3 regions of the Streptomyces sp. NPDC052910 genome follow, and region 3 is predicted to be linked to each of the others. Evidence: riboswitches for the same ligand, from Rfam matches in the RefSeq annotation. Region 3 holds a riboswitch; each other region holds the start of a gene.
What was found. A riboswitch is a leader RNA that binds a small molecule or an ion and turns the genes downstream of it on or off. The one in region 3 is predicted to bind cobalamin.
Positions count from the first base shown of each region.

Region 1 (9,835 bases), on a different contig from region 3:
CGTGCCGGCTCAGAACTCGTCGTCGAACGCGACCGTGCCCTCGACCGCCACCTGGTACGCGGAGGCGCGGCGCTCGAAGAAGTTGGTCAGCTCCTGGACGTTCTGCAGCTCCATGAAGGAGAACGGGTTCTCCGAGCCGTAGACCGGGGCGAAGCCGAGGCGCTGGAGGCGCTGGTCGGCGACGCACTGGAGGTACTCGCGCATGGACTCGGTGTTCATGCCCGGCAGGCCCTCGCCGCACAGGTCGCGGCCGAACTGCAGCTCCGCCTCGACGGCCTCCTTCAGCATGTCCGTGACCTGCTGCTGCAGCTCGTCGTCGAAGAGGTCGGGCTCCTCCTGGCGGACGGTGTCCACGACCTCGAACGCGAAGTTCATGTGCATTGTCTCGTCACGGAACACCCAGTTGGTGCCGGTGGCGAGACCGTGCAGCAGACCGCGCGAGCGGAACCAGTACACGTACGCGAACGCGCCGTAGAAGAACAGGCCCTCGATGCACGCGGCGAAGCAGATCAGGTTGAGCAGGAAGCGACGGCGGTCGGCCTTCGTCTCCAGCCTGTCGATCTTCTCGACCGAGTCCATCCACTTGAAGCAGAACTGGGCCTTCTCCCGGATGGACGGGATGTTCTCCACGGCCGCGAAGGCGGCGGCGCGGTCGTCCGGGTCGGGCAGGTAGGTGTCCAGCAGCGTCAGGTAGAACTGGACGTGCACGGCCTCCTCGAACAACTGCCGCGACAGGTACAGCCGCGCCTCGGGGGAGTTGATGTGCTTGTACAGCGTCAGCACGAGGTTGTTGGCCACGATCGAGTCGCCGGTCGCGAAGAACGCGACGAGCCGGCCGATCATGTGCTGCTCGCCCGGGGAGAGCTTGGCGAGGTCGGACACGTCGGAGTGGAGGTCGACCTCCTCCACGGTCCAGGTGTTCTTGATCGCGTCGCGGTAGCGGTCGTAGAAGTCCGGGTACCGCATGGGGCGCAGGGTCAGTTCGAAGCCCGGGTCGAGCAGGTTCTTCTGTTCGTTCGACATTACTGGCAGGCCTCGCAGGACTCGGGGTTTTCCAGGGAGCAGGCGATGGCGTCCGCGTCGGGCGCGGCCTGCTGGACGGGGACGGGGACGGTGGCGGCCGCGCCGGCAGACCGGGCGATCCGGGTCGCCGGGCGCGAACGCAGGTAGTACGTGGTCTTGATGCCCTGCTTCCAGGCGTACGCGTACATCGAGCTGAGCTTGCCGATGGTGGGCGAGGCCATGAACAGGTTGAGCGACTGGCTCTGGTCCAGGTACGGGGTGCGGGCCGCGGCCATGTCGATCAGGGCGCGCTGCGGGATCTCCCAGGCGGTGCGGTAGAGATCGCGCACCTCCTGCGGGATCCACGCCATGTCCTGGATCGAGCCGTTGGCGTCGGTCATCGCGTCGCGTGTGGCGCGGTCCCACACGCCGAGCTTCTTCAGGTCCTCCACCAGGTAGGTGTTGACCTGGAGGAACTCACCGCTGAGCGTCTCGCGCTTGAACAGGTTCGACACCTGCGGCTCGATGCACTCGTAGACACCGGCGATGGACGCGATCGTCGCGGTCGGCGCGATGGCCAGCAGCAGCGAGTTGCGCATGCCGACGGAGGCGATCCGGGCGCGCAGCGCGTCCCAGCGCTCCGCCCAGGTCGGCTCGGTGTTCGGGTAGTGGTCCGGGTGCAGCACGCCGCGCGCGGTGCGGGTCGCGGACCAGGCCGGGTGCGGGCCGTGTCGCTCGGCGAGGTCGGCGGACGCCTCGTACGCCGCGAGCATGATCCGCTCGGAGATCCGGGTGGACAGCGCCTTCGCCTCGGAGGAGTCGAAGGGCAGCCGCAGCCGGAAGAAGACGTCCTGGAGACCCATCAGGCCCAGACCGACCGGGCGCCAGCGGGAGTTGGAGTTCCCCGCCTGCTCGGTCGGGTAGAAGTTGATGTCCACGACGCGGTCGAGGAAGGTGACGGCCGTGCGGACCGTGCGGTCCAGCTTCGCCCAGTCCATCTCGCCGTCCGCGCCGAGGTGGGCGGCGAGGTTGACGGAGCCGAGGTTGCAGACCGCGGTCTCGCCGTCGTCGGTGACCTCCAGGATCTCCGTGCAGAGGTTGGAGGAGTGGACGACCTGGCCGGGCTCGGCGGTCTGGTTGGCGGTGCGGTTGGCGGCGTCCTTGAACGTCATCCAGCCGTTGCCGGTCTGCGCGAGGGTGCGCATCATCCGGGCGTAGAGCACCCGCGCCGGAATGGTCTTGACGGCCTTGCCCTCGGCCTCGTACTTCCGGTACGCGGCGTCGAACTCGTCGCCGTAGAGGTCGACCAGGTCCGGGGTGTCCGCCGGGGAGAACAGCGACCAGTCGGCGTCCGCCTCGACCCGGCGCATGAACTCGTCCGGGATCCAGTGCGCGATGTTGAGGTTGTGGGTGCGCCGGGCCTCTTCACCGGTGTTGTCGCGGAGCTCCAGGAACTCCTCGATGTCCGCGTGCCAGGTCTCCAGGTAGACGCAGGCCGCGCCCTTGCGCCGACCGCCCTGGTTGACGGCGGCGACGGAGGCGTCGAGCGTCCGCAGGAACGGCACGATGCCGTTGGAGTGGCCGTTGGTGCCGCGGATCAGCGAACCGCGCGAGCGGATCCGGGAGTACGAGAGGCCGATGCCGCCCGCGTGCTTCGACAGCCGCGCGACCTGGTGGTAGCGGTCGTAGATCGAGTCCAGCTCGTCCAGCGGCGAGTCCAGCAGGTAGCAGGACGACATCTGCGGGTGCCGCGTGCCGGAGTTGAAGAGCGTGGGGGAGGAGGGGAGGTACGAGAGCGTGCTGGTGAGGCGGTAGAGCTCGGCCACGTCCTCCAGGGCGCGGACCGAGTGGTCCTCGGCCAGACCGCAGGCCACACGCAGCAGGAAGTGCTGCGGCGTCTCGATCACGTCGCGGGTGATCGGGTGGCGGAGCAGGTAGCGGCTGTGCAGGGTGCGCAGACCGAAGTAGCCGAAGCGGTCGTCGGCGCCGTCGGCGAGCGCGCCCTCGACGAGGGCGTCCAGGCGCTCGGCGTGCGTGCGCACGAACGCGGCGGTGTCGTCGGCGATCAGGCCTTCGCGGTGGCCGGTGGCGACGGACGCGGAGAAGGAGACCGCGCCCTGCCCGGCCGCCTCCTGGGCGATGGCGAGCGTCAGGAGCCGCGCGGCGAGCCGCGAGTACTCGGGCTCCTCGGAGATCAGCCCGGCCGCGGCCTCGGTGGCCAGCGAACGCAGTTCGGCCTCGTCCGACCCGGGGTGCCGGCCGCGCAGCGCGGCGGCGGCGACCTTGCCGGGGTCGGTGGCGGGCAGATCGGCGGTGAGCTCCGTCAGGGTGCGCAGGAGCGCGGTCCCGGGGCCGCCGGTCGCTACCGTGTCCGCCTCGGGCGCTGAAACCGGACCTGAAGCAGGTTCCGCGGGCGCGATCGTCACGTGTGGCTCTCCCTCGCTCGGCTGGGGGCCTCGGTGGGAGGGCAGGGGGGCGCGCACGCGCAGCCGACGGCGTACGGAAGCCGTACGAGGCGTGCGCGCGGGCGTCCACCGGCCCAACCCGCGAGGCCCGGACGTGTTCAGACGCCGTACCGGGCGGGCCCGGTGCTGGCGTGCTGCCGGCAGGTCCTCGGACTGCGGAACGGGCGGATTGGGCCCGTACGTACACCGTTGCGGGACAGTTCCGGATTTCCACCGGATTCCCCTGCGGCGACAGCGAGCACGAGCATACATCTAGTGCCGACGGTCGCGCGTGCCCCCACATGTTGTGTCGTCACGTCATGGGACGGTCGCGGAATGTGCTATCGGGAGGGGGCTTCGAGGCCGCCGTTCACGGAAGCGATCGCCGCTCGCCGGGCGGGAGACGGGAAGGGCGCCCGGGCTTCACGAAAGCGTAGGAGCGGTGCGGGAGCCGGCGGCGGACGACTCCGTCACGGCGCGCAGCGCTCACCCTCGCCGGCAGGAGATCGATCACACCGCCGCGAGCCGCCGGACGGGGCGACGAATCGCCGGCCGCGGCGGAACCCCCACGCCCCGGGGATATCCGCTGTCCCGTGAACCGGGCCTCCCCTACCGTGGCCCGCATGACCGATCTTCCCGTTCCTGTACGAGAGATATGCGTCCTCATCCGGCTGAACCGTGGCGCCTGCGGTCCCTATGCGCACATCGTCGCCGACTTCGAACCGCCCGGCCCGGACGGCGGGCTGGAGGTCCGCAGCGTCGTCCCCGAAGACCGGTTGCCCGCGGAGCATCTGCCCGCGCTGCGGGAAGGCCTGCTGGAAGGGCTCGCCGGGGTCGCCGCCAAGGTCGTGATCACCGACGGCACCTACCACTTCGTCGACTCCAGCGACATGGGCTATCGGATGGCCGGAGAGCAGGCGGGCCGGGCCGCCCGCGTCGGCTCCGGTTTGCTGCCGGCGTGGGAGGCGATGCGGGTGACACACGCCGACTGGCCGGGCCGGGCCTGGCTGAAGAGGAAGGGGGGCGGCACCGGGAGCCCGGTCCGTCCGTGACGCCGTCACCGGGGCGTCTGCCCCGAACGGCACCACACGGGGCCGTCGGGGCGGGAGAGACGGGAGAAGGGGCGCGGGGTGCGGGAACGGGCGGGCCAGGGGCCTACGATGCCCCTGGCCCGCCCGTCCGGGGCGTCAGTGCCCGCCCGGCGCTCCCGCCGTCGCCGGGGGCAGTTCGGCCTGGACGCCCGGGTCGCCGGCGTCCGCCGTGTAGTCGGACGCCTTCGTCTCGTCCACGCCGTCCGGTGTGCCGAGCGCCTTGAACACAAAGGTCAGCACGACCGCGACGAGCACGTTCAGCGCGAAGGCCGTGAGCCCGATATACCCCTTCTCCCCGATGAGGGGGATGAGGTTGGTGTTGCCGAAATGGTCCTGCGTGGCGCTCGGGGTGTCGTACGCGCGCCACGTGCCGTACAGCATGCCGGCCGCCCAGCCCGCCAGCAGGGCCCAGCGGTGGAACCAGCGTGTGAAGAGCCCGCCGACCAGGGCGGGAACCGTCTGCAGGATCCAGATGCCGCCCAGCAACTGGAAGTTGATCGCCACCGTCTTGTCCATGGTGAGCACGAAGACCAGGGCGCCGACCTTCACCAGCAGGGACGCCAGCTTGGAGACCTTCGCCTCGTGGGCGGGAGAGGCGTCCGGGCGCAGGAAATCCTTGTAGATGTTGCGGGTGAACAGGTTGGCGGCGGCGATGGACATGATGGCCGCCGGGACCAGGGCGCCGATGCCGATCGCCGCGAAGGCGACGCCGGTGAACCAGTCCGGGAACATGTCCTCGAAAAGCTGCGGAATGGCCAACTGGGCGTTCTTCACCTTGATACCGGCCGCGACCGCCATGAAACCGAGCATCGCGAGCAGCCCCAGCATCAGCGAGTACAGCGGCAGGATGGTGGTGTTGCGCCGGATGACGTTGCGGTTCTTGCTGGAGAGGACGGCCGTCACGGAGTGCGGGTAGAGGAAGAGGGCCATCGCCGAACCGAGGGCCAGGGTCGCGTACGCCCACTGCGCGTCCGGCCCGGTGACCAGGGCGCCGCGCGGCTTGCCCGTGTCCGGGTTCTTGACGGAGAACACCTCGCCCGCCTTGGCGAAGACGTCGTCGAAACCGCCGAGTTTGACGGGGATGTAGATGATGGCGACCGCGATGACGATGTAGATCAGAGCGTCCTTGACGAACGCGATCAGAGCGGGGGCCCGCAGCCCGGAGGAGTAGGTGTAGGCCGCGAGCACGCCGAAGGCGATGAGCAGCGGCAGGTCCTTCATGAACCAGTTGGACCCGCCACCGATCCCCATCACGTCCAGCACGGCCTGGATGCCGACGAGTTGCAGCGCGATGTAGGGCATCGTGGCGAGGATGCCGGTGAGGGCGAGCGCCAGCGACAGTCCCCGGGAGCCGAAGCGGCCCCTGACGAAGTCGGACGAGGTGACGTAACCGTGCTTGTGCGACACCGACCACAGGCGCGGCAGGAAGGTGAAGACGAGCGGGTAGCAGAGGATCGTGTACGGCACGGCGAAGAACCCGGCCGCGCCGCCGGTGTAGACGGCCGCCGGCACGGCGACGAAGGTGTACGCCGTGTACAGATCGCCGCCCAGCAGGAACCAGGTGATCCAGGTGCCGAACGAGCGCCCGCCCAGACCCCATTCGTCGAGATTGTCGGCGTGCTCCGCCCGCCGCCACCGCGCGGCGTAGAAACCCATGACCGTGACGGCCAGGAAGAAGATGATGAACACGGTGAGCGCGACACCGTTGACGCCGTCCTTCACGGCCGCCCACCCCGCTTCCGCTCCCGCTCCTGGCGGCGCACGAGCACGTAGGCGATGGTCGTCAGCGCCGTGGAGACGATCACCCAGAGCATCTGGTACCAGTAGAAGAACGGGATGCCGATGAACGCCGGCGTCAGCCTGGCATAGGAATCGACCCAGAGCATCGCCGCGAACGGCAGGGCGAGACAGACGCCCGCGACGACCATCGGGAGGGTCACGACCGGCTTGCGACGGCCGTCGGCGGGTGGTGCGGAAGCGGGTGGTTCGGACATGCGACGGCTCCGTCCCCGTGCGGTCGGCGGCATGGCGCGACGCTCGCGGAGCGATTCCTCGCGGCGCGATCATTCGCGTAATGCGCACGAAATCTAGGTGAGGGAGCCTCCGGTCGTCACCCCCTGTCCGGATATCGGTATGACAACATCAAGTTCCCTGACATGCCGGGGCGCTGGGTGCGCGCCCCGGGCTCCCCGACCGCGGCCGGGCGCGCCCCCGGCCCCGCGCATAGGCTGCAAGGTATGCGCGACAAGCCCTTTGACCTCGTCATCTTCGACTGCGACGGCGTTCTGGTGGACAGCGAGCGGATCTGCGTGCGCGTGGAGGCGCAATATCTGGCCGAGTTGGGGGCACCGTTCACCGAGGCGGAAATCACGGAGAAGTTCGTGGGGTCCCCGGCGGAGATCATGCGCGAGGCGGTCGCGGAACGCCTCGGCCGGCCGCTGCCCGCCGACTGGTGGAAGCCGTACGAGCAGCGCTACGTGGACGCCTTCGCCGCCGAGCTGACGGCCGTGGAGGGCGTCGCCGAGGCGCTGGGGGAGCTGGACGTCCCCTTCTGCGTCGCCTCCAACGGCGATCACACCGCCGTCCGGCAGAACCTGCGGCTCACCGGCCTCCACGGCTTCTTCAAGGAAGGGTGCGTCTTCAGTGCCGAGGACGTGGCACGCGGCAAGCCCGCCCCGGACCTCTTCCTGCACGCCGCCCGCGCCATGGGCGCCGACCCGGGCCGGTGTGCCGTCGTCGAGGACAGCCGGTACGGCGTCCGGGCCGCTCGTGCGGCGGGGATGCGGTCCTTTGGTTACGCCGGTGGACTGACGCCCGCCGCCTGGCTGGAGGGGCCGGGCACGGTCGTCTTCGACGACATGCGGAAGCTGCCCGCGTTGCTCGGCGCGGGGTGAGCGGGACCGGTCGGAGGCGGCAACACGGCTGTGGGCAACGGTGCTTGTCGAGGTCAGTGGTGTCTGCAATGATCGCGGGATGGTGAGTATCGGAACGCTGGTCCTGGGCGTCGACGACATGGAGCGGGCCGCCGGGTTCTGGTCCGAGGCCCTCGGTTACGTGCCACGCGACGGTGCGGTCGACGCGTCCTTCACCGTCCTGGTACCGGCCGTCGGCGGCACCGGTCCCCGACTGGCGCTGATGCCCAGCGACACGCCGGCCGAGCGGTATCCGCGCGTTCACCTCGACCTGTACGCGGACGACGCCGCCGAACAGGCCGCGGAAGTCAAGCGGTTGCTGGCACTCGGGGCCCGACGGGTCGACTGGGACCGCTATCCGGAGGACCCCGATTTCGTCGTCCTCGCGGACCCGGAGGGGAACCGCTTCTGTGTGATCGACATGAGTCACGGCTGATCCGCGACCGATCGGCAGTACATCGACGGCCGTTCGGCAGCCGGTCTGTGGCGGGTGCCCGCGCCTTCCGTCAGAGGAAGTCCGCGTGCAGCGTGGACGGCACCTCGGCCGCGTACGCCCGCAGCGCGTCGTCCAGGGAGGCGCGCCCGCAGAGGAGCAGCTCCATCAGCTCGTTCTGCGGCCGGTAGAAGCAGGATCCGCACAGGGCGGTGGACAAGGGATCGGTGGCCTTCCAGGCGGCGCGGGCGGCACCGTCCAGGACCTCCGCCCACCCGTCCGCGACGACGTCGCCGAGCCGGTAGCGGGGGTCGGGGCTCACCTGGGGACACGGGTAGAGCCGTCCCGCGGCGTCGACGGTGGCCGTGAAGCCGCTGTAGTGGCAGCGGCCGAAGCGGACCCCGGGGGCGTCGGCGGACGGGACGCCGGCGGAGTGCGGCAGCCGGACCTCGAACGCGTCGTCCGCGAGCAGAGCGGCCCGGCGCAGGGCCGGGGCGGTGCCCGCCGGGCTCTCGTGCGGGGCGGTGTCGAAGCGTATGTAGTGGGCTCCCGCATCCCGGGCCGCGCGGGCCGCGGCCAGGATCCCGTCGCCGTTGCGTTCGCTGATCACGTAGTGGAAGCCGATGCGGAAGTCGGGGTCGATGGCGGACTGCCGCAAGTCGCCGACGTCGTGGAGGAGTGCGGCGGGCGGCGTCCGGCCGGGTGCGGTGCCGTCGGCCGGGAAGACGGCCTCAGGGCCCGCCGTGAGCGCCACCCGCACCCAGGTGTGGGTGGAGGCCACGCACTCGGCCGTGTCCGGGCGGCCGAGCCGGGAGCCGTCGGTGACCAGCCCGAGGCGCAGCCCGGCCTCGTGGCCCGCGTCGCAGACGGCCGGGTAGCCGGGATGACGGGTGGCCTCGCGGGCACCGCGGAAGGTCACCGCCCGGCCGCCGCAGGCCGCGAAGTCGCGCAGGAGGGAGACGGCCTTCGCCGTCGGGAGGGCGCTTTCCGCCGGGGTGTTCCCCGGGGCCGGTCCGGCGGGGTCCGTTCCGTTCCGGCTTTCCGGCCCCGAAATGGCGGAAGGTCCCATGAGGTCGAGCCGCATATGCACCGGCCGGATTTCCCGGCCCGCGACGAAACGGCGCAGCAACGCGCCGTGCGCGAGGACTTTCCGCGGGGAATGCGCCGGGCCGAGACCGGGCGCGGAAGGCCGGCCGCCGTCTTGGGAAGCGGTCCCGTCACGGCTCCGCACGCCCGCGGTGTCGTCCATGATCGTCCTCTCGCGAGGCAGCGGTCGGGCGCCGGTGACACTATGAGCCGCCGTCATGAGCGTCAAGCCGTCATGAGTGTCAATAGGAATGGGCCGGGAGACGGGCGTTCCGCCTGGCTTCCGCAATCGTCCCGCCGGGCTCCCGTAATCCTCCTGCCGGGCTTCCGTAATCCTCCCCCTGAGCCCGGCATTCGTCGCGCCGGGCTCACGGGGTAATCCCGCGGATCCCGGCATTCGTCCCGCCGGGCTCAGTCGGTAATCCCGCAGAGTCCGGCATTCGTCCCGCCGAGTCCGGCCGCCGTTCTCCGGACGGCCGCCGGACGACGGCACGGCGCGCGGCCTATTCCGCCACGGGCCGCCGCAGCCGGGCGACGAACTTGTAGCGGTCCCCCCGGTAGACCGACCGCACCCATTCGACCGGCGCGCCGTCCGCGTCCAGCGAGTGGCGGGACAGCAGCAGCATGGGGAGGCCCACGTCGGTGCCGAGCAGCCCGGCCTCGCGCGGGGTGGCGAGCGAGGTCTCGATGGTCTCCTCGGCCTCGGCCAGGTGGACGCCGTAGACCTCGGCGAGTGCCGTGTACAGCGACGTGTACTTGACGAGGTTGCGGCGCAGCGCGGGGAAGCGCTTGGCCGAGAGGTGGGTGGTCTCGATGGCCATGGGCTCGCCGCTGGCCAGTCGCAGCCGTTCGATGCGCAGGACCCGG
Region 1 is NZ_JBVJJR010000001.1:586,804-596,638, reverse strand. Features, by position in the region: gene ACZ6X9_RS02535 (ribonucleotide-diphosphate reductase subunit beta) at 10-1,023, opposite strand; gene ACZ6X9_RS02530 (ribonucleoside-diphosphate reductase subunit alpha) at 1,023-3,428, opposite strand; adenosylcobalamin-variant (AdoCbl-variant) riboswitch at 3,602-3,702, opposite strand; gene ACZ6X9_RS02525 (hypothetical protein) at 4,070-4,498, shown strand; gene mctP (monocarboxylate uptake permease MctP) at 4,634-6,259, opposite strand; gene ACZ6X9_RS02515 (DUF3311 domain-containing protein) at 6,256-6,531, opposite strand; gene ACZ6X9_RS02510 (HAD family hydrolase) at 6,775-7,431, shown strand; gene ACZ6X9_RS02505 (VOC family protein) at 7,511-7,885, shown strand; gene ACZ6X9_RS02500 (radical SAM protein) at 7,956-9,131, opposite strand; gene ACZ6X9_RS02495 (GntR family transcriptional regulator) at 9,472-9,835, opposite strand, start outside.
Region 1: another riboswitch for cobalamin. It lies ahead of ACZ6X9_RS02530 (ribonucleoside-diphosphate reductase subunit alpha); the one in region 3 lies ahead of metE (5-methyltetrahydropteroyltriglutamate--homocysteine S-methyltransferase).

Region 2 (9,835 bases), 260 kb from region 3:
GCTGGACGCGGTCGAACCGGCGGGCGGCGCCGACCTGCTGGCCGTGTACGCCGGCCCGCTGCCCATCCTCGTCATGTGCGACCTGCTGGGCATCCCGCAGGACCACCGCCGGGATTTCCGGAGCTGGACCGACGCCCTGATCACCCCGGACCCGGCCCGCCCGGAGGCGGCCCGCGAGGCGATCGGGAACATGATCCGGTTCTTCACCGGCCTGCTCGCCGCCAAGCGCGCCGACCCCGCGGACGACCTGCTGTCCGACCTCATCGCCGTGCGGGACGGCGGCGACCGCCTGTCCGAGGACGAACTGACGTCGCTCGTCTTCCTCCTCCTGTTCGCCGGCTACGAGAACACCGTGCACCTGATCGCCAACTCGGTGCTCGCCCTGCTGGACCACCCGGAAGAGCTCCGTGCCTTGCGAAAGAATCCGGACGGACTCGCGGCGGCCGTGGAGGAACTGAACCGCTACGACGGACCCGCTCCGCTGGCCATCCGCCGCTTCCCGCTGGAGGACGTCGAGATCGGCGGCGTCACCGTGCCGGCCGGCGAGACCGTCCTCCTCTCCCTGGCCTCCGCCAACCACGACCCCACCCGCTTCCCCGACGCCGACCGCCTTGACCTGCGACGCAGTGATTTCGGTCACCTCGCCCTCGGTCACGGCATCCACTACTGCCTGGGTGCCGCCCTCGGCCGGACGGAGACCGAAATCGCCCTCGCGGCCCTGCTGGAGCGCTTCGACAAGCTGGAACTCGCCGTTCCGCGAGAGGAACTGAAATGGCGTCCGTCGATGCGCGCCCGTGGCCTGATTTCGCTCCCCGTGCGCTGGTCGACCGCAAGCCGAACACGTTTTTGATGCATAACCCATCCTTGATGAGGTAGAACTGTCTTCGAGCCCGCCCGGTGTGCATCCCCCGTCGCACCGGGCGGGCCTTCGCGTGCCCGGGGCCGGGCGCATGACGAACCGGCCCGCCGCGATGACGGGCCGGAGGGGCCGGGGAGATTCCGGTGCGGGGAGGCCGCTCAGCCGCTGCCCGGGGGGAACTTCAGGAGTGCCGCCGCCGCCAGCATCTGGACGCTGACGGCCGCCGCCGCCTTGTGGGTCGGCAGGTGGTGCTGGCCGCGGATCAGGAGGGTGGCCAGAGCGCAGCCGAAGGCGGCGGTGACCGAGGCGGTGGCGCGGACCGGGATGGACGCGGTCGGGAGGAAGGAGTCCAGGACCAGCCGGGGGAGGTCGGTGGTCCAGAAGACGAGGACGAACAGGCTCGCCGTCGGCCCGGGCCGGCCGTTGCCGCCGAGCCTGCGGGCGATGGCGTGGGTGACCAGGCCGAGCAGCAGGCTGGCGAGCAGGACCACGCCCGAGCCGATGGCCATGGCCTCCAGGGCGAGTGGGGGACTGACGTCCCACTGGGCCCAGAACGAGTCCTTGGCCAGGGTTCCCAGCGCCCCGCACAGCAGGCAGAGGAACATGGCGGCGCCCCAGACGCTCCGGTCCCGGGCCTCGTCGAGCACTTCGACGGGCCGGTACCAGAGCCCGAATATGAGCCGGTGCCAGAGCAGCTTGCGCCGTCCGGAGTCCGGGGGGCGGGGGGAGGTCGTGGTGGTCAGGGGCATGGGGGCGATTCTCTCACCGCCCGGGCGGGCCGCCCGGGCCGGTCGGTGACGGGGCGTCGGGCGGCCCGGCCGCCGAGGCGGGCGCGGACGCTCCGTCAGGCGGGCGTGGGCTCCACCGGGCCGGTGTCGGCGTCGGGTTCCGGCGCGGCGTTCCCGCCGGGTCCGCCGTCGGCTCGCGGCAGGTACTCCTCGCTGATCTCCCGGGGACCGAACGGCCAGACCCGCTCGACGCGCGCCCACAGGAGGAAGGCGAGGCACCCCGCGCCGAACCAGGCGAGCGACCACTCGATGGGGTGCCGGCCGGGCGAATTGCGGTCGGCGTAGCCGTAGATGACGAGCCAGCCGACCAGTGCCACCAGGCTCGGCAACGGGTAGAGCCACATCCGGTACGGGCGCGGCAGCGTCGGCTGGCGGCGGCGCAGCACGGTGACGGCCGCGATCTGCCCGAGCGCCTGGACGAGCACCATCACCGTGGTGAGCAACTGGATCAGCGTCGCCAGATCCGTGTGACGGCCGATCAGAAAGCCGACGCAGCCGATCGCCCCCATGCTCAGCAGGCCGAGGACGGGGAAGCGGTGGCGCGGGTGCAGGGTGCCGAACGCCCGGAAGAAGACCCTCTCCCGGGCCGCGTTGTAGGGGATGCGGGAGGCGCCCAGCAGCCCGGTGAAGACCGACGCCACGGCGGTGATCAGGACCAGGACCGTGACGGCGTCGGCGGCCCCCGTCCCCCAGGTGCGTTCCAGGACGGCGGAGGCCACGGAGGACGAGGCGGCGTTGTCCGGGTCGAGCATGTCCCGCCAGTCCACGACGCCCAGGGTGCCGATCTGCAGCAGCAGGTAGATCGCCATGATGCCGAGGATGGAGTAGATGATGGAGCGCGGAATGGTGCGTCCCGGGTCCTTGATCTCGGCACCCATGTAGGCGGTGGTCCAGTAACCGCCGTAGTCGTAGATGCCGATGGTCAGGCCGGCCGCGAAGCCGATCCAGAAGTGATGCGCCGTCAGGTCGAAGGCGTGCGACGGATAGGTGAACGCCCGGTCCGGACTGAAGTGGGTGAACGCGGCGGTGATCACCAGCACCACGGCCGCGATCATCACGCACCAGAGGACCGTCGTGATCCGGGCCATGTTCTCCACCCGTCCCCACAGCAGCGCCACCACGACCACGATGAGCGCCAGCCCGGTCAGGTCGCCCTGGGCCGGGGTCATGCCCGGCCAGAGGTACCCCAGGTACTGGACGAAGCCCATCACACCGCTGGCCATGGCCAACGGCACGTAGAGCATGGCCGTCCAGACGAACAGGAACGGCATGAGCCGGCCCGTCCGGTACTGGAACGCCTGCCGCAGGTAGACGTAACTGCCGCCCGCGCCCGGCAGCGACGCGCCGAGCTCGGCCCACACCAGGCCGTCCGCGAGGGCGAGCAGCGCGCCCGCCAGGAAACCGATGACGGCCTGCGGGCCGCCGAAGGCCGCGACCATGAGCGGGATGGTGACGAACGGGCCGATGCCGCACATCTGGCTCATGTTGATGGCGGTGGCCTGGAACGGCCCGACACGGCGGACGAATCCGTCCCGGCCGTCCGGCGCGTCCGCTTTCTCTCCCATGGGGCCGCCCTTCCCGTTGGCGCGTTACCTGCACTCGTAGCACCGGCCCGCCCGGCCCGTCCATCACCCCGCACGAGGCGGCACGGACCGTGACGCGGGCATCGCCCGAACAGCGCACGGGAGTTGGGGCCGGTGCGCCGGACGGGGTGCTGGGCGACTCTGGCCGGGCGGTCCGCACCGCGTCAAGACCCGGGGCGCACGGGGCCGGAGCGCGTCAGGGGGCGGGAGCCGTCACCGGAACCGGAGCGCCCCCTGAGGCAGGACATGACAATCGCCACTCTCGGTGCATCCGTACTGGCAGGGGCGTTACAGTGACCCGGCCGTGGTGTTCGGGAAGACCGGTGCAGGACCCTCCCCCGGGGGGCGTCCGATTCCGGAGCGGCCCTCGCCACTGTGATCGGGGAGTGACCGTCCCGTTCCACGCGGCCCGCCGGGGCGCGTGGAGCCACTGGCCGCAGCCGGCTGCCGGGAAGGCGGGGGCGGGCGCGAACGAACCCGTCAGCCAGGAGACCGGCCACGGCATCTCAGTGAACCGATCCACGAGGTGCTGGAGCGTGAACCCCAAGATGACCCTGCCCATCGATGCGCCCACCGACGCGCCCGCCGGGCCGTCCGCCGCCTTCCGCTGGCGCCGCCAGGACACCGTGCGGACCGCCGGCCTGCTCGCCGTCATAGCCGCCCTGCACGTCGTCGCGTTCGGCGTGCTCTTCCTGCTCGTCGCCCCGAACCACTACGAAGTGGGCTCCAAGGTCTACGGCGTCGGCCTCGGCGTCACCGCCTACACCCTCGGCATGCGGCACGCCTTCGACGCCGACCACATCGCCGCCATCGACAACACCACCCGCAAACTGATGGCCGACGGCAAGCGCCCGGTCTCCGTCGGCTTCTGGTTCGCCCTCGGCCACTCCAGCGTCGTGGTCGTGCTGACCGCCCTGGTCGCCGGCGGCACCCACATGGCGAGCACGCTGATGGACGAGGACTCGGCCACCCACCAGACGCTCGGCATCATGGGCACCAGCATCTCGGGCGGCTTCCTCTACCTCATCGCCGCTCTCAACCTCGTCGCCCTCGCAGGCATCCTGCGCATCTTCCGCGCCATGCGCGAGGGCCGGTACGACGAGGCGGAGCTGGAGGAACACCTCGACTCGCGCGGCTTCATGAACCGGATCCTCGGCCGCTTCACCCGCTCGATCAGCCGCCCCGGCCAGATGTACCCGCTGGGCTTCCTCTTCGGCCTGGGCTTCGACACCGCCACCGAGGTCACCCTGATGGTCATGGCCGGCAGCGGCGCCGCCGCCGGTGTGCCCTGGTACGCGATCCTCTGCCTGCCGCTGCTGTTCGCCGCCGGCATGAGCCTCTTCGACACCCTCGACGGCACGTTCATGAACTTCGCCTACCAGTGGGCGTTCTCCAACCCGGTCCGCAAGGTCTACTACAACCTCACCATCACCGGCCTGTCGATCGCCGTCGCCTTCCTCATCGGCACCATCGAACTGGTCGGCGTACTCCACGAGAAGCTGGAACTGGACGACGCGGTCACCGGCTGGATCGCCGGACTGAACCTCGACAACGTCGGCTTCGTCATCGTCGGCCTGTTCGTCGTCGTCTGGGCCGCGGCACTCGCCTACTGGCGGCTGGCCAAGGTCGAGCAGCGCTGGGCCGCCCGGGGCGCGTCGGTCCCGGCGGCGGAGGGCTGACGCGGCGCCCCGGCGGCGCCCGCCCCGCGCCCCCGCCCGGCGGCTTCGCCGGAGCCGGGACGGGCGGGGGCCGCCGGGGCTACGGTGAGAGGGGAAGCGTCCGTTCTTCGACGAGGAGGCACATGGACCGCCAGCAGATCACCCTCACCGGTGTCCCGGAAACCCTGCTCGCCACCCTCCACGGCCGCGCCGTAGACAGCCGCTCCTGCCACTCCCTCCTGCACGACCGGACCGCTCTGGAGACCGTCCGGCGCATCGACTACGACTTCCGCAGGACGGGCATGACGTCCGTGAACGCGGCCGGCGTCGCGCTGCGCGCCCGCTGCCTGGACGACTGGACGGCCGCGTACCTGGCCCGTCGGCCCCGCGTCACGGTCCTTCACCTCGCCTGCGGGCTGGACACCCGGGCGCACCGCCTCGCCCGGTCCCCGGAGACGCGCTGGATCGACGTCGACCTGCCCGAGGTCGTCGCCCTCCGCGACCGCCTCCTCCCGGACCCCGGCGGCGACCACCGCACCCTCGCGGCCTCCGTGACCGCCGACGGCTGGCTGGAGGAACTCCCCGCCGACCGGCCGGTGGTGGCGGTCTTCGAGGGGCTCTCGATGTACCTGCGGCGGGCCGAGGGCGAACGCCTGATCCGCCGGATCACCGCTCACTTCCCGGGCGGACAGCTCCTGTTCGACTGCCTCAGCGGCCTGGGCGTCCGCATGCAGCCGCTGATACCCGTCCTCCGCAGGACCGGCGCGACCCTGCACTGGGGCATCGACGACCCGCGTGACCTGGAACGCCTGCACCCCGGCCTGACCTGCCTGGACGTCGTCCGCGGCTGCGGCCTCCCCGACGTCCGCCGGACCCCGCCGCTCGCCCGGCTGGAGGCCCGCCTGACGAGCCTCGTCCCCGGACTGCGGGACGTGTTCCGGCTGGTGCGGTTCGAGTTCCCCGCTGCCGGGGTGTAGCGGGGGACCGGGCGCCGGAGGACCGCGGGCGGCCGTCGGATGGCCGCTCCCGGCCGGGCGGTCGCGGGCGCCCGGAGTCGGCGGGGGTCAGGGGCCGGCGGGCGGCCGTCGGAAGCCGCCCCCGGCCGGGGTGACAGCGGGTCGCCAGGGGCCGGCGGGGTCAGGAGTCAGCGACGGCCGTCGGGACCCGCCCCCGGCCGCGCGGCGCCAGCCACCGGTCGAAGAACGAACGCACCAGCCCCCGCACGGCCGGAACCGACCGGTCCGGCGCGGCGGGGCCGACGAGCGCGTCCCGGTCCCGGGCCGGCATCAGCCCCGCCGCCTGCAAGCGAGGCGCCAGGGCGGCGTAGTCGGTGAACACCCAATGCCCGGCGTCGTCGAGCCGGCACCGCCTGGCCCGCCCGGCCGAACGGGACAGCACGGCCGGCCAGGAGCGCTCGAACCGTTCGTTCCGGAAGCCGTCCGTACCGGCCAGCAGCAGCGGCCGGTCCGTGCCCTCCAGTGCCACCGGGAACAGCTCACCGGGCCGGCCGTCGCCGCCCGGCGGCCGGTCCAGATACCCCTCCAGGTCGACCGCCGCCCCGATCCGCCGGTCCCGGCGCATCGCCTCGGTCACCGCGGTGCCGCCGAGGGAGTGCCCGAACACGCCCACCCGCCGCAGGTCCAGGGCCGCGCCGAGCCCCCGGGGCAGCGGGCGCCCCAGCGCGTCGGGGGAGCGGCCGGCGGCCAGGTCCGCCAACCGGTCCAGGACGAAACGGAGATCCGCGATCCGGGTCTCGACCAGGACGTCGAAGAGGCCGGGGCCGGGCTCCCCGGTGAGAACGGTCGGCCGCACCCGCTCCCGCCCGTCCATCGCGGCCGGGAACTCCACCTCGCCGGCGTCCCCCGGGTGGTCGACGGCCACCACCACGTACCCGTGGCTCGCCAGGTCTTCCGCGAGCCCGGTGCCCATGGTCCGCGGATCGCCGCCCCCGGGGCTGTACAGCAGCACCGGCCGGCGCCCCGCGAGGGCGGGGGCGTCGACGTACGCGTGGGTGCGCGTGGCCGCCCAGTCCACCCCCGCCGCCGGCAGACGGTGCACCCGGACGTCGATCTCCCTGAAGAAGGCCGCCGCGCCGGGCGTCATCTGCCGCGCCCGGGGCCGGCCCCCGACCGCGCCGACCGGGTGGAACACGGTCACCATCACCTCCCGGACCGGGATGCCGGGCGTCAGCGGGTCCGGCCGGGAACGGTCCACCAGGTACAGCACCGTCGCCCCGACCCGGTGCGGGCCGGACGGCGCGGGCAGCCGCAGGACCACCGGCCGGGCCCCGGCGGCCCCCGCCGGGGCGACGGCCGCGCCCCCGGCCAGGAGCACTCCCGCGGCCCCGGTCGCGGTGGCGGCGATGACGGATCGTCTGCTCACGACGCTTCTCGAGTACGGCGCGGCGCTTCTCGAGTCGGGCGCGGCGCTTCTCGTGTTCGGCGCGGCGCTTTTCGCGTATGGCAAGTTGCTCTCCCTCGCTCCGGCCCCCGCGTGCGCCGCGGCGGCCACCACCGGCATGCTGGCCGTCGGCGGCCGGTCCGGACGAACGTTCAGGCCGTGGCCGAAACGATGGCGCCGCAACCTCGGCGCCGAAACGATGGCTCGCGCCCCGCGCGCGGGCCCCGGGGAGGGGAAGACCGTGTTCCGCGTCCACCTCACGGCCGACGACCTCGCCCGGGTGCGGTTCGCGCCCCGCCCGGCCCCGCTCCAGGAGCTCAACGCGGCCCTGAGCACGCTGGTTTCGCCGCGTGACGCCCTGCTGTTCGGCCGGTGGCGGCGCCGACTGCTCCGCGCCCTGCCGCCCGCCGCCGAACCGCTCGCGGACCTGGTGCCCGCCGGGGTGGCACCCCGTTTCCTCGACGTCTTCCACGACACCCTCGCGGACGGGCTGACAGCCGTCCGGGCCGCCCCGGAACCGGTCCGCTCGGAGCTGGAACGCGTCCACGGCGGACGGCCGCCGGCCCCCTGGGTCCGCCGGCTGCACGCCGACGACCCCGACGCCTGGCGGCTCCTGCGCCGGGCCCAGCGGGCGGCCTTCGACACCGTCCTCGCTCCCGTGTGGCCCCTGGTCCAGGACCTGCACCGGGCCGAGTTCACCCGCCACGCGGTCACCGCCGCCGAGCACGGCACCGGCGCGGCGCTCGCCTCCCTCGTCCCCGGAGGCCGGCTGCGCGGCACGGTCTGGGAACTGCCGGCCCCCACCGACCGGGACCTCCACCCGGCCGGACGCGGCCTGCTGCTCCTGCCCACCTTCCACTGGACGGGCCATCCCCTCGTCGCCGACCTCCCCGACGGCCCGCTCGGCCTCACCTACCCGGCCGGCCCCGGCCGCCCGCTCGACCCCGCGGGCGCCGGAGGGCCGGCGGAGCCGCTCACCGCCGTACTGGGCCGGACCCGCCACGACGTCCTGCTCCTGCTGGCCGACGAGCACACCACCACCGGCCTCGCCCGCCGGCTGGGCGTCAGCAACGCCACCGCCTCCGCCCACGCCTCCGCCCTGCGCGGCGCGGGCCTCGTCACCTCGGACCGCCGGGGACGTGCGGTGCTCCACCGCCGGACGGCCCTGGGGGACCTGCTCGTGCGGTGAAGGGGCTTCCGGGCCGCCCCCTGGGCGCGGACGTCGGGCGTCGGCCGATGGGTGCCGGACTCCGGGCGTCGGCCGGCGGGTGGGCCGATGGATGCGGGCCGACGAATGCCGGCCGACCCATGCCGACGGGCGTGCCGGCCACCGGGTCACAGGCGGCGCGGCGCCGCGTACCGCAAGGCCGCGAAGCCACCGGCCACCAGCCCCCGCAGGACCGCCCACACCGTGCCGGCCGTCGTGGCGCCGAGCCGGCCCGTCGCGGGCCAGGACGGCCGCCCCGCCGCCCCGCCGCCCACCGGCCCCGGTCACTCCGTCCCGCCTGCCCCCACGACTTGCCTCCCCCCTCACCCCCGTCACACTGGAACCATGCCCGAACTGCCGGAGGTCGAGGCACTCGCCGCCTTCCTGGGCGAGCGGCTGGGCGGCCGTACGGTCGAGAAGGTGCTGCCGGTGGCGGTGAGCGTGCTCAAGACGTACGATCCGCCGCTCACCGCCCTGGAGGGGCGGCCCGTGGCCGGGGTCGGGCGGTACGGCAAGTTCCTGGACGTAGCCACCGAGGACGGCCCTCATCTCGTCCTCCACCTCGCCCGGGCCGGCTGGCTGCGCTGGCACGACGCCCTCCCCGCGACCCCGCCCCGCCCCGGCAAGGGGCCGCTCGCCCTGCGGGTCCGACTGGCCGGCGGCGCCGGCTTCGACGTGACCGAGGCGGGTACGCAGAAGCGCCTCGCCGCCTACTGCGTGCACGACCCCTCCGACGTGCCGGGCGTCGCCCGCCTCGGCCCGGACCCGCTGGCCGACACGTTCACGCCCGCCGTCTTCACCGGGCTGCTGCGCGGCGAGCGCCGGCAGGTCAAGGGCTTCCTCCGGGACCAGAGCGTGATCGCCGGCATCGGCAACGCCTACTCGGACGAGATCCTGCACGCGGCCCGGATGTCCCCGTTCAAACCGACGTCGAGCCTGACGGACGAGGAGGCCGGCGCCCTCTACGAGGCGCTGCGGACGACGCTCCGGGACGCCGTCGAGCGCTCGCGCGGACAGGCGGCCGCCGGGCTGAAGGCCGAGAAGAAGAGCGGCCTCCGGGTGCACGGACGGACCGGCGAACCCTGCCCGGTCTGCGGCGACACCGTTCGCGAGGTGTCGTTCAGCGACTCCTCGCTCCAGTACTGCCCCACCTGTCAGACGGGCGGGAAGCCGCTCGCCGACCGGCGGCTGTCCCGGCTGCTGAAATAGCCCGCGCGCTCAGTCCCGCGGCACCCCGCGCGCGTCCGCGTGGGCCAGCTCGGAGTGCCGGTAGGAGTAGGCGAAGTACACCGCGAGCCCGATCACGAACCACACCGCGAACCGCACCCACGTCTGCCAGG
Region 2 is NZ_JBVJJR010000002.1:423,092-432,926, reverse strand. Features, by position in the region: gene ACZ6X9_RS07700 (cytochrome P450 family protein) at 1-850, shown strand, start outside; gene ACZ6X9_RS07695 (YIP1 family protein) at 1,018-1,608, opposite strand; gene ACZ6X9_RS07690 (APC family permease) at 1,704-3,212, opposite strand; cobalamin riboswitch at 3,519-3,745, shown strand; gene nicT (Nickel transporter NicT) at 3,779-4,909, shown strand; gene ACZ6X9_RS07680 (class I SAM-dependent methyltransferase) at 5,032-5,865, shown strand; gene ACZ6X9_RS07675 (alpha/beta hydrolase family protein) at 6,026-7,270, opposite strand; gene ACZ6X9_RS07670 (ArsR/SmtB family transcription factor) at 7,251-8,477, shown strand; gene ACZ6X9_RS07665 (hypothetical protein) at 8,624-8,770, opposite strand; gene ACZ6X9_RS07660 (Fpg/Nei family DNA glycosylase) at 8,841-9,704, shown strand; gene ACZ6X9_RS07655 (amino acid permease) at 9,714-9,835, opposite strand, start outside.
Region 2: another riboswitch for cobalamin. It lies ahead of nicT (Nickel transporter NicT); the one in region 3 lies ahead of metE (5-methyltetrahydropteroyltriglutamate--homocysteine S-methyltransferase).

Region 3 (9,835 bases):
CCGGGTAGCGGCGGCGCACTTCGGGGTGTGCGGCCAGGTCGCTGTTGGTGACCGTCGCACCGGCGCGCAGGCCCCCGTCGGCGGTGGCCTCGATCCGGTCGAGGGGGAGGTCCCGCAGGTCGACGAGGAGCTCGGGGCGCTCGACACCGGTCTTCATCAGGTCGACGAGGTTGGTGCCGCCGCCGAGCGGCCGGGCCTCGGGGTGGGCGGCGAGCAGGGCGACGGCGTCGGCCGTGTCGGCGGCGCGGTGGTAGCGGAACTCCCTCACGCCACCACCGCCCCGGTGGTCCGCGCCCGTTCGCCGGCGGCCCGTGCGACGGCGCGGACGATCGTCGGGTAGGCGCCGCAGCGGCACAGGTTGCCGCTCATCCGCTCCCGGATCTCGGCGTCGGTGAGGGCGGGCGGCCCCGCCTCGGGGCGGACGTCGGCGGTCACCGCGCTGGGCAGGCCGGCGGCGTGCTCGTCGAGGACGGCGATGGCCGAGCAGATCTGCCCGGGGGTGCAGTAGCCGCACTGGTAGCCGTCGAGTTCGAGGAACGCCTGCTGGACGGGGTGCAGCCGCTCGCCGTCGGCGACGCCCTCGATCGTGGTGATCGCGCGCCCCTCGGCGGCGACGGCGAGCTGGAGGCAGGACACGGCGCGGCGGCCGTCGAGCAGAACGGTGCAGGCGCCGCACTGGCCTTGGTCGCAGCCTTTCTTGGTGCCGGTCAGGTCCAGGCGCTCGCGCAGGGCGTCGAGCAGGGTGGTGCGGTGGTCGACGGTGAGGGTGTGGGGTTCTCCGTTGACGTGCAGGGTGACGACGCTGGACGTCGGTGCGGTCATGGCGGCCTCTTCGGCGGGGAGTCGGCGCTGGCGGACGGGGTGGCGCTGGACGAAGCGGTGCCGGGCGGCGGGATGGCGCTGAACGGACGGTGTGCGATCGGCGGTGTGGCGCTGGACGGGAGGGCGCCCGGCCATGCGCGGCCACGCCGGTCCCGACCCTGACGTCCGTCCACGGGTTCGCCGTCGCACGACGCGGGAGCGCGGACGACGCGGGTGCCCGGTGACGCGGCGGGCGACCGGCCCGTACCGCCTCCGGGGCCCCGCTAAGGTGGGCTGTGCGTACGGCACTTGCGCGGCGGAGTGTCGGCGGACAACTGTCCGGTTACGTGAACCTAGCGGACGGCCGGTCCACCGGGCAAGGCCCAGGACCGGGCGCGGACGGAGGGCGAGGGCGGGTGCGGACGACGGTGCCACAGCAGGGCGGCGACCCCCCGCACCGGCGCTCGGACGCCCGGCGCAACCGCGAGCGCATCCTGGCGGCGGCCCTGGCGGAGCTGACGCGCTCCCCCGCCGTCGCGCTCAGCACGATCGCGAAGAGGGCGGGTGTCGGGCAGGGAACCCTCTACCGGAACTTCCCCGACCGGGAGTCGCTCATCCTGGAGGTCTACCGCTTCGAGGTCCAGCAGGTCCACGAGGCCGCCCGCCGGCTGCTCGCGGCCCGGCCGCCCGACCGGGCCCTGCGCGAGTGGCTGGACCGGCTGGCCCGGTACGCGGCGGCCAAGGCGGGCCTGGCCGACGCGATGCGCGAGGCCACCCGCGCTCCCGCCGCCCCGGCCCGCTGGGGCCACGCCCCGGTCACGGCCGCCGTCGAACTGCTCCTGGACGCCAACGAGCGGGCCGGCACCATCCGCCCCGGGGTGACGGCCGACGACTTCCTCCTCGCCATCGCCGGACTCTGGCACATCGGCGCGTGCCCCGACGCCCATGAGCGCGCCGGCCGCCTCTTCGACCTCGTCATGGACGGCCTGCGGGCGGGCGCGCCCGGGCGCCCCGCGACGGAAGGCTGACCGCCCGGAACACCAGGACGCCAGGACACCAGAACACCGGGACACCGGGTCGCGGGACCGCCGGCCAGCGGATCAGGCAGGTCACCCGGCCGTGGCGACGGCGGTCTTCCTGCGGGCGCGGTACGCGGCGGCCTTGATCTTGTTGCCGCAGGACTCCATGCCGCACCACTGCCGCCGCCGCCCGCGCGAGCGGTCGATGTAGACGCGGGTGCACTCGGGGTTGCCGCACTCCTTGAGCAGGGGCACGTCCGGGCCGCTCAGCAGCTCCACCGCGTGCCGGGCGACGGCCGACAGCGCCTCGCGCTGCGTCGCCGCCGTCCAGCGGCCGGAGCGGGTCAGCCGGGGCGCGGCGGGTGCGGCGAGCGCCGCGTCGTTGACCACGGCCAGCGGCTCGTCCTCGAAGTCCGAGCCGAGGCGCCGGGCCGTGACCAGTCGGTAGACGGCCTCGCGGACGGCCGTCGCCCGCTCCACGTCGGCCGGGCGGGCGGGCGAGACGGCGTCGACGAGGCCGGACTCCACGTACCAGGCGTCGAGCCGGTCCGGCGTCGCGAACATCTCGAACCGCGCCGTGCGGCGGGCCCGGAGGGTGGCCGCGAAGTCCAGGGCGGGATCGCCGCACACGAAGGCGTGGTCCAGGTTCACGTCACCATCCTGGCGGGTGATGACGGCACCCGCAAGAACGGCCGGTTCCGCGCGGCCCGACCCCGCGAGGGTGGCCACGGGCACTCCGCGGCCTCACCTCGCAAGGGCGGTCACGCCACCCGGCACCCCCGGGGCCCGCCGGGCTCAGGCGCCCGGCGCTCCCGTCTCCGTCAGCTCCCCGTCCGCGACCCGCAACCACCGCCGCACGCCGATGCGTTCGAGGAAGCGCTCGTCGTGGCTGACGACCACGAACGCGCCCCGGTAGCAGGCCAGGGCGCTCTCGAGCTGTCCCACCCCGACCAGGTCGAGGTTGTTCGTCGGTTCGTCCAGCAGCAGCAACTGCGGGGCCGGTTCGGCGCACAGGACGCAGGCGAGCGTGGCGCGCAGGAGTTCGCCGCCGGAGAGGGCGCGTACGGGCAGGTGCGCGCCGGGGCCGCGGAACAGGAACCGCGCGAGCAGGTTCATCCGCTCCGCCTCCGGCCGGTGCGGGGCGGCCGCCGCGAAGTTCTCGGCCACGGTACGGCCGGGGTCGAGCAGGTCGAGGCGCTGCGAGAGGGAGGCGATCCGCCCGTCGGCCCGCCTGACCGTCCCGGCGTCCGGGGTCAGGTCGCCGGTGATCAGCCGCAGCAGCGTGGTCTTGCCCGCGCCGTTGGGCCCGGTGAGCGCGATGCGCTCGGGTCCGCGGATGGTCAGGTCGACGCCGTCCCCCGCGAACAGGTCGCGCTCGCCGTGGCGCACCCGCAGCCGCTCGCCGAGGACGAGGGTGCGGCCGGCGGGGACGTCGGTGTCGGGCAGTTCCAGGACGAGCCGCTGCTCGTCCCGCAGGGCGCGGCCCGCCTCGTCGAGCCGGGCGCGCGCCTCGTGGACGCGGGTGGCGTGCGTCTGGCCGGCCCGGCCGGCGGACTCCTGGGCGCCGCGCTTCATGTTCCCGGCGAAAATGCGCGGGAGGCCGGCGTTCTTGAGGTTGCGGGCGGCGTTGCTCGCGCGCTTCTCGGCCCGTTCGCGGGCCTGCTGCATCTCGCGCTTCTCCCGCTTCAGCTCCTGCTCGGCGTTGCGGACGTTCTTCTCCGCGACCTCCTGCTCGGCCCGTACGGCCTGCTCGTACTGGGTGAAGGTGCCGCCGTACAGGCGCAGTTCACCCCGGTCGAGTTCGGCGATGCGGTCCATGCGGTCGAGCAGTGCCCGGTCGTGGCTGACGAGCAGGAGGGTGCCGTTCCAGTCCGAGAGGACGTCGTAGAGCTTGTGGCGTGCTTCGATGTCGAGGTTGTTGGTCGGTTCGTCCAGCAGCAGCACGTCGGGCCGCTTGAGCAACTGCGCCGCCAGGCCGAGGCTGACGATCTGGCCGCCGCTGAGCGTGCCCAGGGTCCGGTCGAGGGCGAGGTGGCCGAGGCCGAGCCGGTCGAGCTGGGCGCGGGTGCGCTCCTCGATGTCCCAGTCGTCGCCGATGGTGGCGAAGTGTTCCTCGCTCACGTCACCGGACTCGACGGCGTCGATGGCGCGGACGACCGCGTCGACGCCCAGGATCTCGGCCACCGTCGGTTCGCCGGCGAGGGGGAGGGTCTGCGGGAGGTAGCCGGTCGTGCCGTGCACGCTCAGGGCACCGGCGGTCGGGCGGAGTTCGCCGGCGATGAGCTTCAGCAGGGTGCTCTTGCCGGAACCGTTGGGCGCCACCAGCCCCGTACGTCCGGCGCCGACGGTGAAGGACAGGTCCTCGAAGACCGGGGTGTCGTCGGGCCAGGAGAAGGCGAGCTGGGAGCAGATGACGGAAACGTCGGACATGTGGATGACCTCGCGTGGAACCGAGGGCAGAGCTCCCCGCCGCGCGAAGAACCGTCGCGCGGAGAGCACTGCGCCTGAACACAGGGAAAAGGGGAGGACGAGACGACCACGACGGCGGTACCGCTCGGAGCGCGCCTGCCGGTGGCCGATCAGATCCGGGTATCACCCGGAGATGTCGTCGTCACCCACCATGTCCGGTCTCCTCTGCGAAAGATCATTGACGCCTTCACCATACCAGCCACACGGCCGCGGTGCGCGGGTGACGCCTCAGAGCCCCAGGTCCCAGGCCAGGCAGGCGAGATGGGTCCGCACCTCGGGGCCGCCGGCGCCGTACTCCGGGGCCCCGGGCGAGGCCGCCTTCTCCTCGGTCATGTCCTCGTAGGCGATCCGCTCGGGCAGCGCGCCGAACCGCGCGTGGCGCACGGCCGAGTCGCCGTCCCGCATCCCGCTTTCCCGTGTCGTCATCTTCTCGATCCTTCCACTCCACTGGAATTGATGGAACGTCACGTCACAGACGATCGGCGTCGATGACGGCCCGGGCGAACGCCTCGGGCGCCTCCTGGGGCAGGTTGTGGCCGATCCCCTTCAGGGTCCGGTGGTCATAGGGGCCCGTGAACCGGTCCCGGTAGGAAGACCCGTCGCCCGGGGCCGTGAACGGGTCCCGCTCGGCGTCGAGCGTCACCGTCGGCACAGCGATGAACGGCCGGGCGGCGAGCCGCTTCTCGTACGGCTCGTACCGCCGCTCGCCCTCGGCGAGGCTCAGCCGCCAGCGGTAGTTGTGGATCACGATGGCGGCGTAGTCCGGGTTCTCGAAGGCGGCGGCCGTGCGCCCGAAGGTGGCGTCGTCGAAGTCCCAGGTCGGGGAGACGGTGTCCCAGACCAGCCGGGTGAGGTCGTGCCGCTTGTCCTGGTCCTCCATGGCGGCCCGGCCGCGCTCGGTGGCGAAGTAGAACTGGTACCACCAGGCGTGTTCGGCCGCGGGCGCCAGCGGCCGGAGGTTCGCCTCCCGGTCGACGACCAGGTAACCGCCGACCGACACCAGGGCCTTGCAGCGCTCGGGCCACAGCGCCGCGACGATACCGGCGGTCCTGGCCCCCCAGTCGAACCCGGCGAGCACCGCCTTCTCCAGCCCCAGCGCGTCCATCAGGGCGACGGTGTCGAGGGCGAGGGCGGACTGCTGCCCGTTGCGGAAGGTCCGGCCGGAGAGGAAACGGGTGGTGCCGTGGCCGCGCAGAAAGGGAACGATCACCCGGTACCCCTCGGCCGCCAGCAGGGGCGCGACCTCGGCGAAGCTGTGGATGTCGTACGGCCAGCCGTGCAGACAGACGACCGGCGGCCCGTGCGCCGGCCCCGCCTCGGCGTAACCGACCTCCAGCAGACCCGCCCTGACCTTCTTGAGCGGGGGGAACGCGCCGCGCCCGCGGGAGCCTCCGGCACCGCTCCGCCGTTCCGCCGCGGCCCACGCCGGTGCCGGCCCCGAAGTGACCGCGCCGCCTGCTCCGAGGCCGAGCGCCTTGCCGAACGTCCGCCGATCGATCATGTCGAGCCCTCCGTGCGTGCGAAGTGCCTGGGCCCGGGACAGCGGGCGTGCCGACGACTATGGCACGGCGCGCGTCACCGGTCAAACAGGTGACGCCATGCAACTCCGCGCGGTACGAGGAGGCTTGCTCGCCGACCGACCCCGACCTCGCCACCCGTCCCGCGCCTGAAGACGCGCACCCCGGGCGCGCTCGGGGGCGTGGGGGGCGCAGCCCCGCAGGGAACGGCGAAAGGAAGGAGCACGAACCCCCCTCAAACGAACACCCCTCACACCCCGCCCACGACCGGGTCCACCCGCGCGTGCGGATCGGCGCCCCGCAGGCAGTGCTCCTCCACCGCCCGCCACCGCGTGCTCCACGCCGTCCGCCGGGGAGCACGCCCTCGGACGGACCCGCCCTTACTCCGCCGACGGCTGCCGCACCTCCCCCGTCCCCAGCGTGATCACGGCCCGCGCCCGCATCGGCTCCTCCTCCCCGCGCCGGGAGAGCAGGGTGATCTCCTCGACCTCCGCCGACAGCGTCCCGAGCCGCGGCGTGAGCTCGGCGGCCAGGGCGCGCGGCCGCGTGGTGCGGCCGAGCGAGAGGTGCGGGACGAAGCGGTCGCCGCGACCGCCACAGAGCGGGAAGCGGGACGTCAGCTCCTCGTACAGCAGCTCCCAGGGGGCCCGGCCCGCGGCCGCCGGGTCGAGCCACACCGTGGCGTACCGCCGGTGCCGGAAGTACCGGACGCCCGCCGGCCGGGCCGGGAAGGCCGGGCACTCGGCCGCCGCGGCGGAGAGCGGCGGCAGGGCCCGGGGGAACTCCTCCTCGGGCACGAAGCCGAACAGCAGGTTCACATGCGGGGGCCACCGCCGCACCTGCGGGTCGTGCTCCCGGCGGATGTCCTGGATCACCGGCCACAACGCGCGCGGCGGCAGCCACGCCACAGCCGTCCGGGCCGTCGGCGCCACCCCGGGGAACAAGTCGCCGCCCACCCCTCCATGCTCCCCGCCGCACCGGCTCCGCACGAGTCGGACGGCCCCCGTCCGCCCGCCGCACAGCGCGTCCCACGTATCCCGGCTCACCTTTCCCGTCACGAACTCCCTTCCACCGGCGGCCTCGCAGCCTCTAGGGTGGCGGGTGCAGTCGGTTCGCCCCGTCCGCCAGGCGGGAGGCGTCGCAAGAGGGAACCCGGTGCGAATCCGGGACTGCCCCGCAGCGGTGAGCGGGAACGACCGCCGTCATACGCACTGGGCCCGGCGTACCGGGCCCGGGAAGCGACGGCCAGTAGGTGTCTCGTACGACACGAGGCGCGCCCGCGAGTCCGAAGACCTGCCCACTGCCCGCGTACGGCCCACCGTGCGCGGACATCCCGGTGACCTCGAGGGCGGGTCGGCGTACACACCAGGCGGACGGCCGCGCCGAGCCACGCGCGTCACCGCCCGGTCCGTCGTCCTTCGCGCCCCCGATCCGTGCCGGGATCCCAGGGAACGAGCTCGCGAAGGAGATCTCCGTGACCACCAAGCCCGCGGCCGCGGCAGCACGGGCCACCGTGTACGGCTACCCCCGTCAGGGGCGGAACCGGGAACTGAAGAAGGCCGTCGAGGGGTACTGGAAGGGCCGCGTCGACGCGGCCGGGCTCCGGTCCGTCGCCGCCGGTCTGCGCCGGGACACCTGGCGGGAGCTGACGCGGGCCGGCGTCCACGAGGTGCCGGCCGGCGACTTCTCGTACTACGACCACGTCCTCGACACCACCGTCATGGTCGGCGCGATCCCCGCCCGCCACCGCGCCGCGGTGGAAGCCGACGAACTGGCCGGCTACTTCGCCATGGCCCGCGGCACCCAGGACGTGGCGCCGCTGGAGATGACCAAGTGGTTCGACACCAACTACCACTACCTGGTGCCGGAGCTGGGGCCGGACACGGTCTTCGCCACCGACTCGTCCAAGTACACGGAGGAGGTCAAGGAGGCGCTGGCCCTGGGCCTGACCCCGCGGCCCGTCCTGGTCGGTCCCGTCACCTACCTCCTGCTGGCCAAGCCCGCGCCCGGCGTCGCACCGGACTTCGACCCGCTGACCCTGCTCGACCGGCTGCTGCCCGTCTACGCCGAGGTCCTGTCCGACCTGCGCGCGGCGGGCGCCGAGTGGGTGCAGCTCGACGAGCCGGCCCTCGTCCAGGACCGTACGCCCGCGCAACTCGGCGCGGCCGCGCGGGCGTACCGCGACCTCGGTACCGCCACCGACCGGCCGAAGCTGCTGGTGGCCTCCTACTTCGACCGGCTCGGCGAGGCCCTCCCGGTCCTGGCCAAAGCCCCGGTGGAGGGGCTCGCCCTGGACTTCACCGGGCCCGCCGCCGCCAACCTGGACGCGCTGGCCGCCGTGGGCGGGCTGCCCGGCAAGCGGCTGGTCGCGGGTGTCGTCGACGGGCGCAACATCTGGGTCGCCGACCTGGAGAAGTCGCTGACCACCCTCGGCACCCTGCTGGGGCTCGCCGAGCGGGTCGACGTGGCGGCCTCCTGCTCGCTGCTCCACGTCCCGCTCGACGCCACCGCCGAACGCGACGTCGACCCCCAGATCCTGCGCTGGCTCGCGTTCGCGCAGCAGAAGGCGGACGAGGTCGCCACCCTCGCCCGGGGCCTGACCCACGGCACCGGCGCCATCGCCGCCCGATTGGCCGCCAACCGCGCCGACCTGGCCTCCCGGGCCGCCTCTCCGATCACCCACGACCCGGCGGTCCGGGCCCGGGCCGCCGCCGTCACCGCGGCCGACAGCCGCCGCACCGGCCCTTACCCCGAGCGGGCCGCCGCCCAGCGCGCCCGGCTCCGACTGCCGCTGCTGCCGACCACGACCATCGGATCCTTCCCGCAGACCGACGAACTCCGCGCCGTCCGGGCCGGTCTGCGGGCCGGACGGCTCGACGCGGCCGGCTACGAACAGCGCGTCGAGGCGGAGATCCGGGAGGTGATCGCCTTCCAGGAGAAGGCGGGCCTGGACGTCCTCGTGCACGGCGAGCCCGAACGCGACGACATGGTCCAGTACTTCGCCGAGCGGCTGACCGGCTACCTCGCCACCCGGCACGGCTGGGTGCAGTCGTACGGCACCCGCTACGTCCGCCCGCCGATCCTGGCCGGCGACGTCTCGCGCCCGGAACCGATGACGGTGCGCTGGACGACGTACGCCCGGTCCCTCACCGAGCGTCCCGTCAAGGGCATGCTCACCGGTCCGGTCACCATGCTCGCCTGGTCGTTCGTCCGCGACGACCAGCCGCTCGCCGAGACGGCCCGGCAGGTGGCCCTCGCCCTGCGCGACGAGGTCGGCGACCTGGAGGCGGCCGGTACACCGGTCGTCCAGGTCGACGAGCCCGCGCTGCGGGAGACCCTGCCGCTGCGCGCCGCGGACCGCCCGGCCTACCTGGAGTGGGCCACCGAGGCGTTCCGGCTCACCACCGGTGGCGTGCGGCCGGACACCCAGATCCACACGCACATGTGCTACGCCGAGTTCGGGGACATCGTCCGGGCCATCGACGACCTCGACGCCGACGTCATCAGCCTGGAGGCGGCCCGCTCGCACATGCAGGCCGCCCGCGACCTGGCCGCCCACGGCTACCCGCGCGAGGCCGGTCCGGGCGTGTACGACATCCACTCCCCGCGCGTACCGGGCGCGGAGGAGGCGGCCGACCTGCTGCGCACCGGCCTGAAGGCGATCCCCGCGGAACGGCTGTGGGTCAACCCCGACTGCGGCCTGAAGACCCGCGGCTGGCCGGAGACCCGGACCTCGCTGGAGAACCTGGTGGCCGCCGCCCGGACCGTCCGCGCCGAGCTGTCCGGGACCTGACGGGCCCGGGCCGTGGCCGCTCCCCTCCCCCCGTCCGCCGGCGCGCGCGGGCGGGGGCGGGCAGGCGGAGGCACCGGCGCGCCGACGCACCCGGCTCCCTGTCGGATGCGTCGGCGGCACGGACGGCACCGTACGTCACACAGCTCCGTCGCCCTTCCCGGAGCGGTCCTGTATCGCGCGAATGATCCCGGAGAAGTCCTCCCCCGCTCCCCGGCCCTCGGCGAACGCGGCGTACA
Region 3 is NZ_JBVJJR010000002.1:685,718-695,552, forward strand. Features, by position in the region: gene ACZ6X9_RS08700 (FAD binding domain-containing protein) at 1-268, opposite strand, end outside; gene ACZ6X9_RS08705 (2Fe-2S iron-sulfur cluster-binding protein) at 265-822, opposite strand; gene ACZ6X9_RS08710 (TetR/AcrR family transcriptional regulator) at 1,218-1,829, shown strand; gene ACZ6X9_RS08715 (CGNR zinc finger domain-containing protein) at 1,911-2,471, opposite strand; gene abc-f (ribosomal protection-like ABC-F family protein) at 2,616-4,250, opposite strand; gene ACZ6X9_RS08725 (hypothetical protein) at 4,518-4,757, opposite strand; gene ACZ6X9_RS08730 (alpha/beta fold hydrolase) at 4,759-5,790, opposite strand; gene ACZ6X9_RS08735 (2'-5' RNA ligase family protein) at 6,187-6,762, opposite strand; cobalamin riboswitch at 6,898-7,121, shown strand; gene metE (5-methyltetrahydropteroyltriglutamate--homocysteine S-methyltransferase) at 7,281-9,599, shown strand; gene mmsB (3-hydroxyisobutyrate dehydrogenase) at 9,735-9,835, opposite strand, start outside.